Regions from separate parts of the Gordonia malaquae genome, predicted to be linked through region 1. Evidence: riboswitches for the same ligand, from Rfam matches in the RefSeq annotation. Region 1 holds a riboswitch; the other holds the start of a gene.
The links. A riboswitch is a leader RNA that binds a small molecule or an ion and turns the genes downstream of it on or off. The one in region 1 is predicted to bind thiamine pyrophosphate.

Region 1 (10,410 bases):
CCGACCGCTCGCGTACTGAGAAGCCGGGACCGTCGGACACCCCCGCACGCGTGCAGCAGACCCTGCAGTACGTCGATGCAGGCGACTGGCCCGCAGCGGCGAATGCTCCCGGCACGCACGGCGGCGACGTGTTCCGCAACAACGAGCGACGCCTGCCGTCGAAGACGTTGAAGGGCAAGCGGATCACCTATCGCGAGTGGGATGTGAATCCGAAGCAGCGTGGCCGTGGCCGCGACGCCGAACGCATCGTGACCGGCAGCGACGGCTCGGCGTATTACACGCTCGATCACTACGAGACGTTCACCAAGATCCGAGGCCCGTCCACATGAGCATCGACGAGTTCGTCCGCACCGGCGTCGTAGGCCTCGCGACAACTGTGCCGTCGCTCTACGGCACCGGCGTGATCGCTCGACGAGTGAACGCCACCGAGATGACCACTGTCGACGAGGTGCTCGATGCCTTCGCGCTGGCCTGGGACTTCCCGGATCACTTCGGTTTCAACCGAGACGCCCTCGATGACTGCATGCGCGATCTCCCGACCGATCTGCGTACCGCCGAAGGCACTGTCTCCACCGGTTACCTGACCGTTGTCGGCGACGCGGACCGCCTGCTGGGCGCCCAGACCGACTCCCTCGATTGGTTCGCCGAATCGGTCGAGTTCTGGCACGACCATCATCGTGCCCACGGACGGTCGTTCGCGATCCTGCTCGTCTCCGACGATCCCGGCACCGTCCGCGACAGGTGGTCCGGGACAGGGGTTTCCGTCGCGACCGTCACTGGGAGAGACTGAACGGCATGCGCCTGGCCACTTGGAATGTGAACTCGATCCGCGCCCGGTCGGAGGACGTCGTCGCGTGGATGACCAGGCACGCCGTGGACGTGCTCGCCATCCAGGAGACGAAGTGCTCCGATGACCAGTTCCCGGTGATGAGTTTCATCGCCCACGGCTACGACGTGGCGTTCCACGGCACCGGTGGATACAACGGCGTCGCCATCGCATCCCGCGTCGGTCTGCAGGATGTACATCTCGGATTCGACGGTCAGCCAGAGTACGACGGCGTCCGCGAGGCCCGCGCGATGTCGGCGATGTGCGGCGGTGTCCGCGTGTGGAGCCTGTACGTCCCCAATGGACGGGCGCCGGGCGACCCCCATCTCGCATACAAGCTCGAATGGCTCGACACTCTCGCAGGAGTGATGCAGCTGGAACTGACTCACGACCCGGCCGCGCAGATCGCGCTCGCAGGCGACTGGAACGTGGCGCCGACGGACGATGACGTCTGGGACGTCGACTACTTCGCCGAACGCACGCACACGTCGGACGCCGAGCGTGCCGCCTTCCGCGCGTTCGTCGACGCCGGATACGCGGACAGCGCGGCGCCGTTCACGCCGGGCCCGGACACGTACACCTTCTGGGACTACACCGCGGGAAGGCACCAGAAGAACGAGGGCATGCGCATCGACTTCGCCCTGTGCTCTCCGGCGTTGAACGATCGTGTGCACGACGCGTTCATCGACACTGCCGCCCGCGCCGCCAAGGGTGCGAGCGACCACGCACCCCTCGTCCTCGACCTCTCCTGACTGCCCCATTGAGCGGGCCCGCTCCCATTAACTCCTTGAGCAGCTCACTCCCCACTGCCCCTTCCCCCTGTCGCTTGAGCAGCTCACTCCCCACTGCTCCTTGAGCAGCTCACTCCCCACTGCTCCTTGAGCGAGCGGAGCGAGTCGAAAGGTGTTGACCTGCAGACCTTTCGACTCGCAAGCTCGCTCAAGGAGCAGTCGGGAGCGAAGCTCGCTCAAGGAGCAGTAGGAGCGAAGCCCGCTCAACGAGTCAGGAGGAGCGAGACTCGCTCAGGGAGCAGTACTCACGGAATCTTCGCGGAGCAGTGGGAGCGCTCAGGCGAACGGCTTCCCGACGCGCCAGTAGGCACGCGACTTCACGCCGCCGCGCCCGAGCTTGAAGTCCGAGCGGAACGCCGCGGTGACAGCGCGGGTGCTCGCGGCGTCGAGGGCCACCCAGGCGTGCGCGCCTGATGCGTCGAACGCCGCGGCCTTGACCGCCTCAACGAGCCCAAGGCCGTCACGCTCGCGGCGGATCCAGTGGACGGTGTCCTGCGGACGGATGCGCAGCGGAAGGTCACGGTCGTCGTCGTGGGCGTGCTCGAACCAGATCGTCGCGGCCACATCGGTCCCGGTACCGGTGAATGCGTCGAGCAATGAGTTGATGGCGGCGAGCGACGCGGTGTCGCCGGCGATCAGCCATCGTGTGGGCGCAGGGTCGGGCATGTCGAACTTGCTGCCCATCACGGAGACGGACAGTCGGTCGCCGACCTTCGCCTTCTGCGCCCACCGAGCGGCCGGGCCGTCGTGCAGAGTGAACTCGAGATGGAAGGTGTCCGTTTCCGGGTCCGGGTCGACGAGAGTGTATCCGCGCTGATGGAGGGCGTCGTCGGACGGAAACCATCCGCGCACCCACATGGTCGGATGCACGGGGATCGCGGCGAGCAGACCCCCGCCTGCGAATCCGAGCCTCACATAATGCTCGGTGACCTGCTCAACGCCGGTCACCGTCAAAACGAAGTCGTCCGCGCGGAATGCCTTCATGATCGCACCCTGCCAACCGCGCGACGGCTGCTTCTTCTCACTCATACCGGCCAACCTCTCGTAGATGAGGTGAGCCTAACCGACTCCTCAGACGGGAGCGAGGGCGACTACGCCGGGATGCTCATCGACGTACCGCTTGGTGAACGTGCACAACGGCCGCACGCGCAGACCCTGGTCACGCATGTACTCCATGGCGTTGCCGGTGAGACGGGTGGCCAGGCCATGTCCGGAGTACTCGTCGTACAGAACGGTGTGCAGGATGGTGACCGTCTGCTCCGTGGTGTCGATGCGATAGCCGAGGACGCCGACCAGATCGCCCGCCACCCAGAGCTCGAACCGCTCACGGTCGGGGTTGTGGACGACTTCCGAAATCTGCTGGAGCAACGACCGCGCCGAACGATGCGGCGGGTGATGGCGATGGTTCCCGAGACGGTTCCTCAGATGCATGACACCTCCTGTGATGGCAGTCACAACCTTACGGTCGCGTAACCATGTGTCGCAAGTCACATCAGTCACATCTGCATCACGTTTCAGCGTCGGCCCGGGCCCTACCCGCCGCCGAACGCCATGACGTACGCTGACCATCGTGCCCCTCATCGCTCCGGCGAACGACGGCGAGCACACACAATTACACACGCGGGGGCTCTCACGATCCGAGGGCTGAGATGGCGACTGGCGGTCGTCGACCGCTCGAACCTGTCCGGGTAATGCCGGCGTAGGGAGGAGAAGTCATGGGCACACCTGTGTCTGCAGACAGCGTCACCACAGGCCCGATCCAGGGCAGCACCAAGGAGTACCTGCACGTCGACGAACTGCGCGTTCCGCAGCGACGTGTCCACCTGACGAACGGCGAGCACCTCGACCTGTACGACACCTCGGGTCCGTACACCGATTCGAGCGCCGTGATCGACGTCGAATCCGGTCTCGAGAAGACCCGCGACACCTGGTCCAGGCCGACGCCCGTCGACGGCGTCGCAACGCAGCTCGCATGGGCTCGGGCGGGAGTGATCACCCCGGAGATGCGCTACATCGCCGCCCGTGAGGGAGTCGACGTCGAACTGGTGCGCAGCGAGGTCGCGATCGGCCGGGCCGTGATCCCGGCGAACCACAAGCATCCCGAATGCGAACCGATGATCATCGGCAAGGCCTTCGCGGTGAAGGTCAACGCCAACATCGGCAACTCAGCGGTCACGTCGTCGATCGCGGAGGAAGTCGAGAAGATGGTGTGGGCCACCCGGTGGGGCGCAGACACCATCATGGACCTCTCGACGGGCAAGGACATCCACGTGACCCGCGAGTGGATCATGCGGAACTCCCCCGTCCCCGTCGGCACCGTGCCGATCTACCAGGCCCTGGAGAAGGTCAACGGCGATCCAACCAAGCTCACCTGGGAGATCTACCGCGACACCGTCATCGAGCAGGCCGAGCAGGGCGTCGACTACATGACCGTGCACGCGGGTGTCCTCCTGCGCTACGTGCCGCTGACCGCGAAGCGGGTCACGGGCATCGTCTCGCGTGGCGGGTCGATTATGGCGGCGTGGTGCCTGGCGCACCACACCGAGTCGTTCCTGTACACCCACTTCGACGAGCTGTGCGAGATCCTCGCGCGCTACGACATCACGTTCTCGCTGGGCGACGGTCTGCGCCCCGGCTCGATCGCAGACGCCAACGATGAGGCGCAGTTCGCCGAGCTGCGCACGCTCGGCGAGCTGACGAAGATCGCCAAGAGTCACGGTGTCCAGGTGATGATCGAGGGCCCCGGCCACGTCCCGATGCACAAGATCGCCGAGAACGTCCGCCTGGAGGAGGAGTGGTGTGAGGAGGCACCATTCTACACGCTCGGACCGCTCGCCACCGACATTGCTCCCGCATACGACCACATCACGTCGGCGATCGGCGCGGCGATGATCGCGCAGGCCGGCACCGCGATGCTCTGCTACGTCACGCCGAAGGAGCACCTCGGGCTGCCGAACAGGGACGACGTGAAGGTCGGCGTCATCACGTACAAGATCGCCGCCCACGCCGCCGATCTGGCGAAGGCGCATCCCAGGGCGCAGGAACGGGACGACGCCCTCTCGAAGGCGCGTTTCGAGTTCCGCTGGACCGATCAGTTCAACCTCGCGCTCGATCCCGACACGGCTCGCGAGTACCACGACGAGACGATGCCCGCCGAGCCGGCGAAGACCGCGCATTTCTGCTCGATGTGCGGACCGAAGTTCTGCTCGATGCGGATCTCGGCCGACGTCCGCACGTACGCCGAGGAGAACAACCTCGTCACCGCGGACGACATCGATCGGAAGATCGCTCAGGAGATGGCCGCGAAGTCGGAGGAGTTCGCGGTCGCCGGCAATCAGGTGTACCTGCCGCTGACCGAGGTCTCCAATGAGGGGGTTGCAAAGGAAGAGGTCGCCGCACCGTGACTGATCTGCTGCCCACCGCTGCCCCCGGCGTCACGCCGACGCGCGTCATGACGATCGCCGGGTCCGACTCCGGCGGAGGAGCCGGAATCCAGGCCGACCTCCGGACGTTTGCGCTCCTCGGGCTCCACGGCTGTGTCGCCGTGACCGCGGTGACCGTCCAGAACAGTCTCGGGGTCAGCGGTGTGCAGACGATCGACCCCGAGGTGGTGGCCGCCCAGATCCGGACGGTCACGTCCGACATCGGGGTGAGTGCCGTGAAGACGGGGATGCTGGCGACGGCCGAGATCATCTCGGCGATCGCCGACGCGTGCACCGAGGTCGGCATCGGCGGCGGAGGGGTGCCGCTGGTGGTCGACCCGGTGTGCGCGTCGATGCACGGCGACCCTCTGCTCGCGACAGATGCCCTCGACACGTTGGTCGGCCGCATGTTCCCGCTGGCCGACATCGTCACACCGAATCTCGACGAGGTCCGGCTCATCACCGGCATCGACGTCGTCGACGCCGACTCACAGCGAGCGGCCGCACGAGCCCTCCGTGATCGGGGCGCACGATGGGCGCTCGTCAAGGGCGGTCACCTCCGCGGCAGCGACCGCAGTCCCGACCTGTTGGTCGACGGCGCCGACTACATCGAGATCGACGGACCACGCATCGACACACCACATGATCACGGAGCCGGCGACACCCTCGCCGCCGCGATCTGCAGCGCGCTGGCCCACGGATACTCGATGCCAGACGCCGTCGTCTTCGCCAAACGTTGGGTGACGCGCGGTCTGGAGTCCGCGTACCCGCTCGGCGCAGGCCACGGCCCTGTCAATCCCCTCTGGCGCGTCCGCTGATCGTGCGCCCCACTGCTCCTTGAGACGCGACTCAACCGCTCCTTGAGCACGCAACTCAACCGCTCCTTGAGTGACGGTCGACCACTGCTCCTTGAGCGAGCGGAGCGAGTCGAAAGGCACCGACCTGCAGACCTTTCGACTCGCAAGCTCGCTCAAGGAGCAGTGAGGGCTCGCCATCGCTCAAGGAGCAGAGAGGGCTCGGCATCGCTCAAGGAGCAGAGAAAGCTCGTTGCTGCTCAAGAAGCAGGAAAGCTCGTCGCCGCTCGAAGCGAACGACGGTCAGCGGTTCTGCTGGCGGCGGATCTCGTTCTTGGCGAGGGAGTTCTTGTGGACCTCGTCCGGGCCGTCGGCGAAGCGGAGGGTGCGGATCGCCGCGTACGACTCCGCGAGCGGGAAGTCCTGCGACAGACCGCCTGCGCCGTGCGTCTGGATCGCCTTGTCGAGGATCCACTGGACGGTGCGCGGAGTGGCGATCTTGATCGCCTGGATCTCGGTGTGCGCGCCCTTGTTGCCGACGGTGTCCATCAGCCACGCGGTCTTGAGGACCAACAACCGCAACTGCTCGACGCGGACTCGCGACTCAGCGATCCAGTCGCGGATCACGCCCTGCTCGGCGAGCGGACGACCGAACGCGACACGGTTCGACGCGCGGTCGCACATCAGCTCGATGGCACGCTCGGCGAGGCCGATCGCACGCATGCAGTGATGGATGCGCCCGGGTCCGAGACGGGCCTGCGCGATCGCGAATCCCGCGCCTTCGGAGGCGATGATGTTCTCCACCGGGACACGGACGTCGGTGAACCGCAGTTCGGCGTGGCCGCCGTGGCTGTGATCGTCGTAGCCGAACACCTCCATCGGACGGACCACTTCAAGTCCGGGGGTGTCCCGCGGAACGAGGACCTGGGACTGCTGCGCGTGGCGCGGGGCGTCGGGATCGGTCTTGCCCATCACCACGAAGATCTTGGCGTTGGGGTTCATCGCGCCGGTGATCCACCACTTGCGGCCGTTGATGACGTACTCATTGCCGTCGCGCACGATCGACAACCCGATGTTGGTGGCGTCCGAGCTCGCGACATCGGGTTCGGTCATGGCGAACGCCGACCGGATCTGACCGTCGAGCAGCGGCTCCAGCCACTGGGCCTTCTGAGCGTCGGTGCCGAACTCGTTCAGCACCTCCATGTTGCCGGTGTCCGGTGCCGAGCAGTTGAACACTGCCGGCGCCAGATGCCCGCTGCGCCCGGTGATCTCGGCGATCGGTGCGTATTGCAGATTCGTCAGGCCCGCGCCGCCCTCTCCGGGCAGGAAGAAGTTCCAGTACCCGCGGCTGCGGGCCTCGGCGCGCAGTTCCTGCAGGATCGGCATGGAGTCCCACGCCCACCGGTCGTCACCCGCGGCGACCAGCTGATTGTGGAACACCTTCTCCGCCGGGTACACGTGCGATTCCATGAACGCTGTGACGCCCTCGACGAGTTCGGCGGTCTTCGCGTCGAATCCGAAATCCATCTCAGTTCTCCTTCAATGCGGCCAGCCCGGCGTCGAGCAGCGGGAACACACCCGCACCGACGTCGGCGAAGCCTTCGCCGACTGTCTGCCCTTGGCCGAACCGGTAATAGATGCCCTCGACGATGCCGGCGAGCTTGAAGCATGCGAGGGCGAGGTAGAAGCCGAAATCTCCGAGATCACGGTGGCTCGCCGCTGCGTACCGGGCGATCACCTCGTCTTCCGTGAGATATCCGGGAGCTTGGTTGACGTCGCTGACCGCACCCTCGGTGATGGCGGCGAAACGTCCGTAGACCAGCATCAATGCGAGGTCGGTCAGGGAGTCGCCGATCGTCGCGAGTTCCCAGTCGATGACGGCGGCCGGCCGGTCGTCGGGGTCGACGAGCACGTTGTCGAGTCGGTAGTCGCCGTGCACGATCCCGGGTGCGCCGTCCGCCGGGACACGCTCGACCAACTGCGCGTAAAGCGCCTCCATCGTCGGCAGGTCGCGAGTGTGCGCCGCGGCGAACTGCTTGCGCCACCGCTCCACCTGGCGACCGAGGAAGCCTTCCGGACGTCCCGCGTCGGCGAGTCCGACCTCGGCAGGGTCGACGTGATGGAGGTCGACGAGCGTGTCGACGAGTCGCTCGGAGATCGCCTTCGTACGGGCCTCGCCCAGTGCTCGCAGCTCGTGTTGCGAGCGATAGGGGACGCCGTTCACGTCGGACATCACGTAGAACGGCGCGCCGAGCACGTCGACGTCATCGCAGAACGCGTGCATGTGCGGGACCGGCACCGACGTCGGCGCGAGGGCCGACATCATCCGATGCTCGCGACCCATGTCGTGGGCGGTCGCCAGCAGCCTTCCGACCGGCGGTCGACGCAGAATCCACGTCGACTCACCGTCCGAGATGCGATACGTGAGGTTCGACTTGCCGCCCGCTATGAGCGTGGCCGACAGGTCGCTCCCCGCACCGTCGACGTGCGACGGCAGCCAGGCGCCGAGGACCTTCAGATCCAGGCCCGGAGTGTCGACGTCCCCCGACATCAGAACACCAGGACCGAGACGGTCTCGGCGACGCAGACGGGCTTGTCGCCGCCCTCGCGCTCGACGGTCACGCGCGCGACCACTTGGTGGCCCGCGGGAGTCTCGGTGACCGAGGCGATCTCGACGCCTGCGCGCAGCCGGGACCCGACGGGGACGTGGGACGGGAAGCGAACCTTGTTGCTGCCGTAGTTGACGCCCATCTTGGTGCCCTCGACCTTGTACACCTGCCAGGAGAGCATCGGGATCAGGGACAGGGTGAGGAACCCGTGCGCGATGGTCGTGCCGAAGGGACCCTCGGCTGCCTTCTCTGGATCGACGTGGATCCACTGGTGATCACCGGTGGCCTCTGCGAACATGTCGATGCGCGCCTGATCCACCTCGACCCAGTCGGAGTACCCCAGGTGCGATCCGACCGCCGCGACGAGTTCGTCCTTGCCGTTGAGAATCTTCATGGTCTTCTCCGCTCCTCCCTGGACCCGCTCAGTCCTTCGGGCCGCCGGCGACGTACAAGACCTGGCCGGAGACGAAGCCTGCGCCTTCGCTGGCGTAGAAGCTGACGGCGTGGGCGATGTCGGCGGGCTCACCGACACGCTGGACGGGGATCTCGCGAGCGGCGGCGGTCTTGAAGTCGTCGAATGTGACGCCCATGCGCTCGGCGGTGGCGGCGGTCATCTCGGTGGCGATGAATCCGGGGGCGATCGCATTGGCGGTGACACCGAAGCGGCCGAGTTCGAGAGCGAGGGTCTTGGTGAAGCCCTGCATGCCGGCCTTGGCCGCCGAGTAGTTGGCCTGGCCGCGGTTGCCCAGCGCCGACGTCGACGACAGGTTGACGATGCGGCCCCACTTCTCCTTGGTCTGGTAGGTCTGCACCTCGCGGGCCATGAGGAACGCGCCGCGGAGATGCACGGCCATGACCGAGTCCCAGTCGGAGAGGGTCATCTTGAAGATGAGGTTGTCGCGGATGATTCCGGCGTTGTTGACGAGGATCGTCGGTGCGCCGAGTTCCGCGGCGACACGCTCGACGGCCGCCTTGACGGCGCCTTCGTCCGAGACGTCCGCACCGACGGCGAGCGCACGTCCACCGGCGGCGGTGATGCCGTCGACGACGCTCTGGCAGGCGGCCTCGTCGAGATCGAGGACGGCGACGGCGTGGCCGTCAGACGACAGGCGGCGAGCCACTTCGGCCCCGATTCCGCGGGCTGCTCCGGTGACGATCGCTACGCGCTGGGTGGTCATGAGTTCTCCTGTCAAGAGTGGGTCCGCTGCCATGGTCGCCTCAGGTGTGGGCGCGTCGCAGGCGTTTCGCCGCAGACGCACCGCCTGTTCACCGTCAACTCGCTAAGCAAGCGCTTAGTTACGGTGATGCCCACTATGCCGCACGCTGTGATGCCCGTCAACCACTTCCGTGATGATGGCCTCCGTCACGACTCCGCCGACGAGAAAGCCCCGCTCAGACGATGTTCGTCTGAGCGGGGCTTCTGCTGATCCGAGATGTCGGGTCAGGACATGATGCGCTGGCGGTACTCGACCGGGCCGACGCCGTGCCGCGCCTTGAAGCGGTTTCGGAACGTCGCAACCGACCGGAAACCGGAGGCGGCGGAGATGTTGCCGATCGGCAGCCACGGATTCGCGATGAGCATCTCGCGTGCGGTCTCGATACGCGAGTCCGCGATACGAGTCGCCAGCGAGTTCTCAGTGTTCTCGAACAGGCGGTACAGCTGCCGGCGTGACAGGTGCAGCTCAGCGGCGATCGAGTCCGGCGTGAAGTCGGGATCACGGTGACGCCGGGCGATCAGGTCGAGTGCGGCCTGATGGTTGAACAGCGAGTCATCCTGCAGGACGTAGCGATCGTCCGACGCGAGCTCGGCGAGCGCCGCGGTCACGAGGTCGATCGCGGCGAGCTCGGTGTCTCCAGCAGGCGCAGGGAAGTCGGAGGCCGCGGTGTCGGCGGCGAAGCGGCGGACGAAGCCCGCGGCGGCGCGCGACAGCGGGGTCCGACTGTTGATCGGACGACGCGGCTGCTCCG
Region 2 (10,410 bases), on a different contig from region 1:
TCCGAGCGGGCAGGCCAAGATGACGATGATCCCGAGCCTCACCGGCGACGGCAGTCGCATCACATACGCCGACCCGTGGCTCCCCAACGACGACAGTTACGAGGTCGGCGGACCGCTCGGCGGACGGTTCCAGTCGCGGTCGTTGTCGGCCGCGGGGTCCACGATGTTCGTGATGAACAAGTTCGGCGACATGTTCACTCGCACCTTCGACTTCGACTCCTCGGGCTCGGACTCGGTCTTCTTCCGATACAGCTGGGAGTCACAGCGCGGCAAGCCGAGTGCCGACAATCTGATGGTCGAGACATGGGACCGATCGAAAGCCGCCGTCCAGCTCCCGGCCCCCGATTGGACACGGCAGCCGAAGATCCCCGGCGAGATCTTCTCGACGGTCACCGTCATCGCGACCGGCCCCGGTGTCGAACGCCGCGAACTGCGAGTGGCAGGAAGGCGCGACGGCGTCGCGGGCTTCTGGCACAAGTCACTGCAGGCTTCCACCTGGGGATTCACCGCCACCGACGGAACGCCGCCCGGCACACCGTTGGAGAACTCGGCATCGGACCGATCGAGTGAAACCCTCGCTCCACCCGTGCCGTGGAACCTGTCTGCGTCGCTTCCGTCGCGGAAGGCGTTCGTCGACGGCCAACTCCTGATCGACATCGACCTGCCCTACAGCGTCGTCGACCCGCGACTGCTCGATCGGGTCGGGCTCCACGCACCGAAGTCCGGGTACCGCCTTTACGTGACAGCGTTCGATCCGGCCGCGACCACTCGCCCCGCGGTTGTGGTGACTCCGGATGGGAAGCGGATCGACGTTCTCCTGCACACCGCAGACGGCATGCGAATGTCGCCGAGCAAGCCGGGCCTGACCAGGACGCCGCGACATCTCATCGGTGCCGTCGCACTCGATGACGAGGCCTTCGCCCGACGCGGGTCCGACCCGGCAGTCCGCGCGTTCGTCCGCGACTGGATGAAGGGCAAGCAGATAACGCCGATCACGTTGAGCGCCACCACGACGAGCTTGGTGATCCGATGAGCGGCGATCTGATCCAGGTTGGCGACGGCCTCGAGATCTGGGCGTCCCGCGCCGGCGACGGCCCCGCCGTCCTCCTCTCGGCCGGACTCGGAATGCCCCCTGGCACATGGGCTTTCACCGGGCTCCCCGACCGCTTGGTGGATGCCGGGTATCAGGTCATCACCTACGCCGCTCGCGGAGTGGCGCCCTCCTCGGCGCCGCCCGCGCCGTACTCCGTCCACGAGATGGCCGCCGACGCCGCTGCGGTCCTCGACCACTACGGCGTCGAGGAGGCGATCCTCGTCGGCTATTCGATGGGCTGCTACATCTCGCAGGCGCTCTTCGACGTGTGGGGCGGGTCGATCCGCGGCCTCGCGATGATCGCCGGGCTGAGGTCGTCGGTGATCGGCGAGATCGTCAATCAGATGGAACTGGACCTCATTGAGCGTCTCGGGAGTGTGCCCGCTTCTGTGTCACTGTTCGAACAGTTGATGACGACGCTGTCACCGTCGGCGCTCCGCGACAACGCACAGGTGGCGGTCTGGCGCGATCTGATGGGCAGCTCGGCGGACGTGTGGACGTCCGGCGCAGGCCACCACGGTCAGACCGCGGCCTCGTACGCGTGGATGAGCGCGGGCGAACCGACCGTCGAACGACTCTCCGGAATCGGCTGCCCCACACTCGTGGTCGGCTTCGGCGACGACGTGTTCTTCCCGGCCGCCGGCTCTCGCGAAGCCGCCTCACACATCCCCAACTCCGACTGGATCCTCATCGAAGGCGAAGGCCACGGCGGCATGATGCTCGACGCCCAGCATCGCGCCACATCGCACGTCGCGGAGTTCTGCGCGTCTCTCGCCACCGGCCTGTAGCAGGTCGCCACGAGACACCCGGACCGCCGCGACTTACGCAGCGTCGCGGCGTGACAAGAGAATCGAACGTACGTTTTTGTCAGAGGTGATCTATATCATTTGGTTAGTTTCCGGTTGACGCCGGGGCGAAGGTTCTTTGACAAGTCGATAGCGCGCTGCAGTCAGGCGAACCCGTTACAGACTGCTCGTTCCTCGGGTGAGAGTGCGAGCCGCGGGAGACTCGCAGTGGCATTGGCCGGGCTGGTGGCCCGGCACCTCGTGACCGCCGACGGGCACCACCCCGGCATTGGGTGGGTGGTGTCGTCGGAGGTCGCTGCCGAACCGCTGGTCGGTTCATGTTTGTTGCCACGCACCTTCGGTTGCCTGAGCAACGGAGTGCTGCTGTGCAGGATGCACCACACCCTGATCCACCAGAGCGGCTGGGAAGTGTTCATCGGCCACGACGGCCACCCCTGGTTCCTCGAACCGGCCGACCCGGCACGAACCGATCGACCGCGGGTCCCGATCAGATCGCACGCCCGACGAACGATGACAGTGCACGCTGCGGCAGCGTGATTCGCAGGGCTTCGGCTAGACCGGGCGGCCGTCCCACTCGTGGTCGTGCATGAAGCCGCCGTCGATTCCGACGCCGTACTTGCGCGCCTGACGCATGATCCCCGCGTACGCGAGCGGCATCATGGCGGCGGGTTTGGGGTCGAGCGGGTCGATGATGACGTCCTTCGACTCGCGCATCTTGGCGCGGAACTTCTTGAACGTGTTGTTCGGGTACGCGTTCTTCTTCCAGCCGAACAACAGCATGCCCGCACCGATCATCGTCGATCGCCCGAGCGGCGGCGTGATCAGTTCGGTGTTCTCACCGAAGAAGGCCCGGTCCACCCGTTGTTCGCGTGTAAACATCATGATTCCGCTGGTCCCGCGCGGATTGCACTCGATGGTGTACAGGCCGCGTTCAGGATGGTCGATGAAGTCCAGACCCATGTGACCCGTGAAGTTGACCGACTTTGCCAGCTTGCGAGTCCACTCGAGGATCCCCTCGTGGTCGACGTGCTCGAACGTCAGGCACGACTTGCCGTCGATCGCATAGTCGACCGGGTACGTCGCGTGCGCGAACACCTCACCGTCGCGGCACACCGAGTACGTGCAGTATCTGTCGCCTTCGAGCCACTCCTGGGCGATCCACGGATTTGTCGGATCGAACTCCAGGTAGCTCAGGTCGTCGCCCGGGTGGGCCTTATAGATGGTCTGCGAGCCCCTCGAGTAGGCCTGTTTGATCGCAAACGGGGTGGTGAAGTCGAGCTTCTCGACATCCTCCGGACTCGACAGTTCCATGAACTTCAACGTCTCGAATCCACGCTCGGTCAACGCGCGCTGGTACGAGAGCTTGTTGTGCAGCATGTCCTCCACCTCGAACGGCGAGAGGAACAATTCGACGGTGTCCGGAAAAAGACCGGCCATCATCGCGAGGATGTCCGTCTCCTCGTGAATCGGGATGACGATGTCGACCTTCTCCCGTTCGACGATCGCTGCGAGTTCCCGGCAGTATTCCTGCGGAGCGAACTTGGGCGGCGGCACCTTGTGGAAGCCGCTCACCGCGTTCGAATACCTGCTCACACCCACCGCGAGACTGTCGACGACGGTCACCCGGTGACCCGCAGCCGCCATCAGTCGCGCCAGGTTGAGCGTCAAAAACGACCGCGCGAAAGTGATCAGGACATGTCTGCTCGTACCAGAGGCCACAGATACACACTAGACACTCCTCACCTACGGCCGGGTAATGTGGGCAATCGATCAACAGCGGGATCGTCACTCGCACGGTGGGATTGGGGAATTCTTCGTTGTTCGCAATCGGAGTCATCGCGGCAGCCATGGCGGCAGTCGCGTACGGCGTGTCGACCGTGCTGCGCGCACTGGGTGCACGTCGCGTCGCGCTCGAAATGCGCGAAGACGGCAAGAACGACGTCCATCCGCTCGAAGAGGGCGGCGCAGCGCCGTCGGTCTCGTCGACCATGTCGACCATCGCCGACCCGGCATTCATCCTCGGCACCCTGATGGTGATCGTCGGCTTCGGCGGCGGTGCACTCGCGGCGCGTTTCCTCCCGCTGTTCCTGGCGCAGTCGATCGTCGCGGCGAACCTCGTCGTCACCGCACTCCTCGGCACCCTGCTGCTGAACATCACGCTCCACACCCGCGACTGGGTCGCGATCTGGCTTGTGGTCCTGTCGCTGTTCATGCTCGGCGTCTCGTCATCACCGCACGCGCACGACGAAGCGTCCCGCGACTTCCACTGGGGCCTGCTGATCGCGACCTTCATCGTCGCGGCGATCGCCCTGATCGGTGTGTACAAGCTCGGCAAGTACGCGGCCATCGTCGGCGGCGCCGCGTCGGGTCTCCTGTTCGGCATCATCGCGATCGCAGTGCGCGTCCTCGATGGCCTCGAGCCGTTCGACCTGGTCACGATTCTGACAGACCCGGCCGCATGGTCGATCGCTGTCGCGGGTGCCGTCGGCTTCTTCGTGCAGACCGTCGCGCTGCAGGTCGGTGCCGTCAACGGCGTCACCGCGCTCCTGGTGGTCGGCGAAACGGCGGGCCCGAGCCTCATCGGCGTCGCATTTCTCGGAGACGCCGCACGCGAAGGTCTCGGATGGCTGGCGGTGGTCGGCTTCGTCGGCGCAGTGGTGGGAGCTGTTCTCGTCGCCTGGTACGGCACCGGCGACCCCGACCACTTCGGTGAGGCTCCACCAGAGAAGGGCGGCTGGCGCCGCGGCCGCGAGCAGTCCGAAGCCTGACTCAGTCCCGATCGGGGCTCGACGCCTGCGCCCAGAAGCGCTTCGGGATGCGCCCGGCACGCGACGCGAGCCGCCCCGCTTTGACCGCGTGAGCCATCGCCTCCGCCATCAACTCAGGACTGTCCGCCCGCGTGACGGCACTCGCGAGAAGCACGGCGTCGCAACCGAGTTCCATCGCGAGTGCGGCGTCGGACGCCGTCCCGATGCCCGCGTCCAGGACAATCGGCACACTCGCGCGAGACACGATCATCTCGATGTTGTGCGGGTTCGCGATCCCGAGACCGGTCCCGATCGGTGCACCGAGCGGCATCACGGCAGCGACACCAACGTCTTCGAGACGAAGCGCCAGCACCGGGTCGTCGTTGGTATACGCCATCACCGCGAAGCCGTCGGCGACGAGCGCGGCCGCAGCATCGACGAGTTCAAGCGAGTCCGGCAGCAGAGTCCGGTCGTCGGCGACCACTTCCAGTTTCACCAGATCGGTCTCGACCGCCTCGCGGCCCAACTGCGCGGTCAGCACGGCTTCGGCTGTCGTATGACATCCGGCCGTGTTCGGAAGCACTGCGATGTCGAGCCTGCGCAGCAGGTCGAGGACACCGGTCCCGGCTGTCGGATCCACCCGACGCATCGCGACGGTCGTGAGTTCTGTGCCGGAGGCGACGAGTGCGCGTTCCAGGACGGCGAGGTTCGACGCGCCGCCGGTCCCCATGATCAGCCGTGACGAGAACTCACGGCCTGCGACGACGAACCCGTCAGCCACCCTGCACCGCCGTCAGAACGTCGACCTCGGCGTAGGCGCTGATCTCTTCGTCCCAGCGCGTCTTCGGCCGCACCACGCCGTTGACGGCGACAGCGACGCCGGTATCGGGCAGATCGAGGTGCGCGAGCAGTGCAGGGACGTCGACGGGTCCGTCGAAGACGACGGTGTCGCCGTTGACTGTGAGTTCCACGGGGTTCTCCTTCGTTGGGGTTCTCAAGTGAGCAGACCTGCGACGCGGTTCGCCGTCCACGGCGCGAGGGCGATTCCGTTCCGACCGTGGCCGGTCGCCACGATCACGCGGTCGTCGATCCGACGGACCACGGGCAGCCCGTCGGCAGACGACGGTCTGATGCCGGCCGCGACCTCCACCAGCTCGTACGTCCGCAGTCCCGGCATCAGTTCTCCCGCGTCGGCGAGCAGGTCGGCGACTCCACCTGCCTGCGGTGCGCGGTCGTCCGGCCCGACGGCCTCGTATTGGGTGGCGCCGACGACCACCCCATCCGCACGCGGGACGACGTACAGCGGTCTGCCGTGCCAGCGGGCTCGGATCACCCGAGCGGGCGGCGGCACCGCCCACCGGGTGCGGCGCAGGCGAAGGATCTCGCCCTTCTCGCCACGCATCGGAAGCTCCCCCACGGACCTGACCTGCGGGGTTCCCAACCCGGCGGCAATAAGCACCTGATCGCCTGGAACCTCGGCGGCATCGGTGATCTCGGCAGTCACGAACCGAACTCCCGCCTGCTCCGCAGCGGACCGGAGCGCGTCCAGCAGACGCCGGTTGTCGACCGCACCCTCCCCCGACGCGAGGTATCCGCCCGCGATGTTCCGGGTGAGCGTGACCTCCGCACGTCGCATCTCTGCAGCCGACTCGGCGGTGATCGTCGCATCCGGCAGCTGGGCACGGACGAACGCGACCTGGTCGTCGAGTTCGGCGAGGTCCGCGCTCGACGCGGCGACCAGCAGACTGTCGTCAGCGACCCGAACGGCGGGGTCACCGAGACGCGCGAGGAAATCCGGCCATGCGGACGCCGACTCCGCGGCGACAGCGAGCAGAGCGTCCTCACCGGGTCTGCCCTCGCCGAAACAGCCGAGCATTCCGCCCGCGACGTGAGCGGCACGACGCTGCGCACCGGCGTCGAACACCGTCACCGACCAGCCGCGATCTGCCGCCGCCAACGCGCACGACAGCCCGATCACTCCGCCGCCGACAACTGAGAGGTCACGTCTCACGATGCATCCCTTCGCCGGCATTACCCGGATCAGGTCAGACGGTCAGCGACGGCCCGCGTCGCACTCTCAGCCCGGCGCCCCGGACTCCCGTGTCTTCACACTTCCGCCGCCCAGCCTACCGTTGACACCATGCCCGCCGACCCGCGCACCGCTCTCGCCGACGCCCGCCTCTACCTGTGCACCGATGCCCGCCGCGAGCGCGGCGACCTCCTCGAGTTCATCGCCGAAGCAATCGCCGGAGGGGTCGACATCGTGCAACTCCGCGACAAGGAACTCGACGCGAAGGAGGAACTCGAGATCCTCGCCGCGATGCGGGATGTGGTGCATGCGGGCGGTGCTCTGCTCGCAGTCAACGACCGCGCCGACATCGCGCACGCCGCGCGCGCCGACGTGCTCCACATCGGGCAGGACGACCTGCCGCCCGCCGCGGCGCGCGCCGTCGTCGGACCGGATGTCGTCATCGGCCGCTCCACCCACGACGAGGACCAGATGCGCGCTGCAGTCGCCGACCCGGATGTCGACTACTTCTGCACCGGCCCGTGCTGGACGACGCCCACCAAACCCGGCCGCGCCGCCACCGGCCTCGGTCTCGTCCGGGCCGCCCACTCGGAGTCCAGCCGAAAGCCGTGGTTCGCCATCGGGGGCATCGACCTGGGCCGCGTCCACGAGGTGATGGCCGCCGGAGCGTCACGCATCGTCGTGGTGCGTGCGATCACCGGCGAAGCGGATCCACGCACGGCCGCTACCGCTCTCCGCGGTGCGGTGCTAGGCTCGTCGACACTATGACGTGGAAGCTCCTGGTAACCCGCCGCAGCGGGGTCTGATTCGACCGACCCCCCGCTGCGGGTTCGTCGTCTTCCACCACTTTCGTCGGTCACGAAATCTTCGACCGAAATGAACCGACGAGATGCGTTCCATTCAGATCCACCCGACATCGTTGACCCCGTACGGGCGCGGCGTCCGCCGACTGCCCACCTGGTTTCCACCGGAGGCGGCCACGATGACCACTGCCAGCTTCAACAACACCTACGCCCCGACCGGCGCGATCTCCCTCGACGACCTGCGGATCGAGCCCAGCGCCGCCGACATGGTCCGCTGCACCGCGAACGTGACAGTCGCCGCACGCACAGTCAGCCTCGAGGCGACTGCGGCGGGCACGATCGGCGCGATGACGTCGATGCTCTACGACATCGGCGCAGGCGTCGAGATCATGTCGTTCTATCAGCAGACCGAAGGCGCTGAGATCATCACGTATCTCCTCTGCGACCGCGACGGCGACCGTTGCTGGAGTTACGGACGTGGACGCACCGGCGACGAGTCAGCCGTCAACGCGCTCATCTCCGGCGCCAACCAACTCGCCAAGAACTGACCCGGGTCAGAACTGCAGACGGTCCACGAGCGCCGGCCACGCCAGAGCCAAACCGGGATGCAACGGAAGGTCGGCGACCGACGTGGAGGGCACCCAGCGCAGTTCCGCCGACTCGCCGTTGGCGACAGTCGTGATCTGATGTGCGGTCCGAGCGATGACCGTCGTGTACGTCCATCCGCTCGACGCGCGGTGGGTGACGACCGAGTCGGTCACCTCGAGATCGGACGCAGCGATGCCGGCCTCCTCGTGGGCTTCGCGAACGGCGGCCTGTTCGACGGTCTCGTGGGAGTCGCGGGCGCCGCCGGGCAGCCCCCAGGTGCCGCCTTGGTGCGACCAGACCGCACGGTGTTGCAACAGCACTGCGATCCCGTCGACGTCGTCGCCGAGTGGTGCGGTGAGCAGCAGTCCCGCAGCCCCGTGACGTCCCCAGTAGCGCTGTCCGTCAGCGTCGAAGACCCAGCCGTCGCCGTCTCCCTGCACGATGTCTCCTTCGCCGTCCGCGGGTGATCGCCCGACTCGCCCATCACGCTACCGGGTCCTCCCATCCGTACGAAGGCACGCGGACTAGGCTGGGTTGAACCGAGGGAAAGGGACGCAAGTGACCGGCCAGGTTTCGGGTGTGCGCTCAGCGCTCTCGCATGCCGGTCGGACCGTGATCCCCGACCGGGTGGCTCCGGGTCCCACCCTGCGGCAAGTGATCGCAGACCGCAGGGAGATCGCCGCGATGACTCGGGAACGAGTGGCGTCGCCCCTGGTGACACTGCGTTTCTACGCGACGACGACTCCAGGGAAACTGGTCATCATCCTGCTCGCGATGATCGTCGCCTGTGGCCTCACCGGATGGTATTCGTCGGCCGCGTTGACCTCGCGCAGTTCCACCCTGTCGTCGTTGATCGACCGGAGTGAACCGCAGGCCGAGGCCGCCGAAGTCCTCTACAGCTCCCTGTCGGTGGCCGACGCGTCCGCCAATTCGGCGTTCATCTCCGGCGGCCGCGAAACGCCCGAACTGCGGGCGAACTTCATGAACTCGATCGCCACCGCGTCCACGGCGCTGATCGCTGCCACCGACGGCTACCGCGAAGGCGCCGCCCCGCACTCCGAGGACGAGGAGTCTGCCCGCGCCGACCTGAACACCTTGGCGGTGAAGATCCCTGCCTACACGGGACTGGTCGAGACCGCGCGCACCAACAACCGGCTGGGCTACCCGGTCGGCTCGGCGTATCTGACGGTCGCGTCGTCGTTGATGCAGAACACGATCCTGCCCGCGGCGCAGCGACTATACGAGCAACGTTCGGCCGCCATCTCCGAACCGCAGCGGACACTGACGGTTCCGCCGTGGGGTGTGTACGTCGCGCTGTTCCTGATCATCGGCATGCTGATCGCCACCGGCCGCTACCTCGCGAGACGGACGCGACGCCACTTCAACATCGGACTGATCGCCGCGCTCACGGCGATGGTCCTGGGCACGGTGTGGCTGCTCGCATCCGGTCTGATGTCGGTCGCCGCGGCCAACACCGCCAAGGTGTCGGGCGCCGACCCGCTGCACACCCTCACGAGCATGCGGATCCTGACCCAGCAAGCACGGTCGGCGGAGACGCTGTCGCTGGTGCGTCGGTCGGATCCGGGCGAGCTCGACCGCACGTTCATGGACGCCATGGACAAGATCCGCACCGAGGCGGACGCTCTGCGCGCCGACCCCGATCTCGCCGACGACCCCGGGGTGACCGACCGTCTCGAGGACGTGAAGTCGGCTGTGGTCCGGTGGCGGTCCGCGCACATCGAAGTGGCGCGTCTCCTGACCAACGGCGACTTCACCGGTGCCCGCGCGCTCACCGTCGGCGAGGGCACGATCAGCACCGCGACGGCGTACTCCGAGGCGAACACCGCGCTGGTCGCCGCCATCAACGACGCCAGGTCGACGTTCCGGACCAACATCAACACCGCCCAACGAGTGCTCGGATTCACCGGAGGCGGCATCGCCGTACTCTGTGTCGTCGCCGCGCTCGCCGTGTTCGGCGGACTGTTCCCGCGGATCCGGGAGTACCGATGAAGCGACACCTCGTTGCTGCACTCATCTCCGTGGTCGTCGCGACGTCGCTCACTGCCTGCGCGATGCCGACCAACGAAGGCAACCCACCGCCGACGACAACGGCGTTCATCCCCTTGCCTCCGGATGTCACGTTCGACGACTCGGTCGACACGCGGATCCAGAGCACAACGTGCGACACGTCGAGCCTCCGGCCCACTGACAGCACACCGGAACCCGGCCAGATGCCGCCCGGCTCGACGATGGCGGCCATCGTCAAACGGGGCCGCCTCGTGGTCGGCACCGACCTCGGATCCAATCCGCTGAGTTTCCGCGACCCGCTGTCCGGCGACGTGAA

Region 2: linked by a shared signal. The riboswitch ahead of WFK36_RS21065 (FAD-dependent oxidoreductase) and the one ahead of thiC (phosphomethylpyrimidine synthase ThiC) in region 1 are both predicted to bind thiamine pyrophosphate.

What each region holds. Positions count from the first base shown of each region.
Region 1 is NZ_JBBCUB010000006.1:235,903-246,312, reverse strand. Features, by position in the region: gene WFK36_RS19890 (guanyl-specific ribonuclease) at 1-329, shown strand, start outside; gene WFK36_RS19885 (barstar family protein) at 326-790, shown strand; gene WFK36_RS19880 (exodeoxyribonuclease III) at 796-1,578, shown strand; gene WFK36_RS19875 (siderophore-interacting protein) at 1,894-2,646, opposite strand; gene WFK36_RS19870 (GNAT family N-acetyltransferase) at 2,689-3,048, opposite strand; TPP riboswitch at 3,228-3,339, shown strand; gene thiC (phosphomethylpyrimidine synthase ThiC) at 3,333-5,021, shown strand; gene thiD (bifunctional hydroxymethylpyrimidine kinase/phosphomethylpyrimidine kinase) at 5,069-5,857, shown strand; gene WFK36_RS19855 (acyl-CoA dehydrogenase family protein) at 6,137-7,360, opposite strand; gene WFK36_RS19850 (phosphotransferase family protein) at 7,362-8,384, opposite strand; gene WFK36_RS19845 (MaoC family dehydratase) at 8,384-8,836, opposite strand; gene WFK36_RS19840 (SDR family oxidoreductase) at 8,865-9,620, opposite strand; gene WFK36_RS19835 (helix-turn-helix domain-containing protein) at 9,884-10,410, opposite strand, start outside.
Region 2 is NZ_JBBCUB010000007.1:211,354-221,763, forward strand. Features, by position in the region: gene WFK36_RS21030 (hypothetical protein) at 1-1,033, shown strand, start outside; gene WFK36_RS21035 (alpha/beta fold hydrolase) at 1,030-1,881, shown strand; partial or broken gene WFK36_RS21040 (HNH endonuclease) at 2,245-2,436, shown strand; gene WFK36_RS21045 (ATP-grasp domain-containing protein) at 2,452-3,618, opposite strand; gene WFK36_RS21050 (EamA/RhaT family transporter) at 3,717-4,667, shown strand; gene thiG (thiazole synthase) at 4,669-5,427, opposite strand; gene thiS (sulfur carrier protein ThiS) at 5,420-5,617, opposite strand; gene WFK36_RS21065 (FAD-dependent oxidoreductase) at 5,641-6,678, opposite strand; TPP riboswitch at 6,647-6,758, opposite strand; gene thiE (thiamine phosphate synthase) at 6,787-7,443, shown strand; gene WFK36_RS21075 (hypothetical protein) at 7,565-8,026, shown strand; gene WFK36_RS21080 (NUDIX hydrolase) at 8,033-8,506, opposite strand; gene WFK36_RS21085 (hypothetical protein) at 8,625-10,076, shown strand; gene WFK36_RS21090 (glutamate ABC transporter substrate-binding protein) at 10,073-10,410, shown strand, end outside.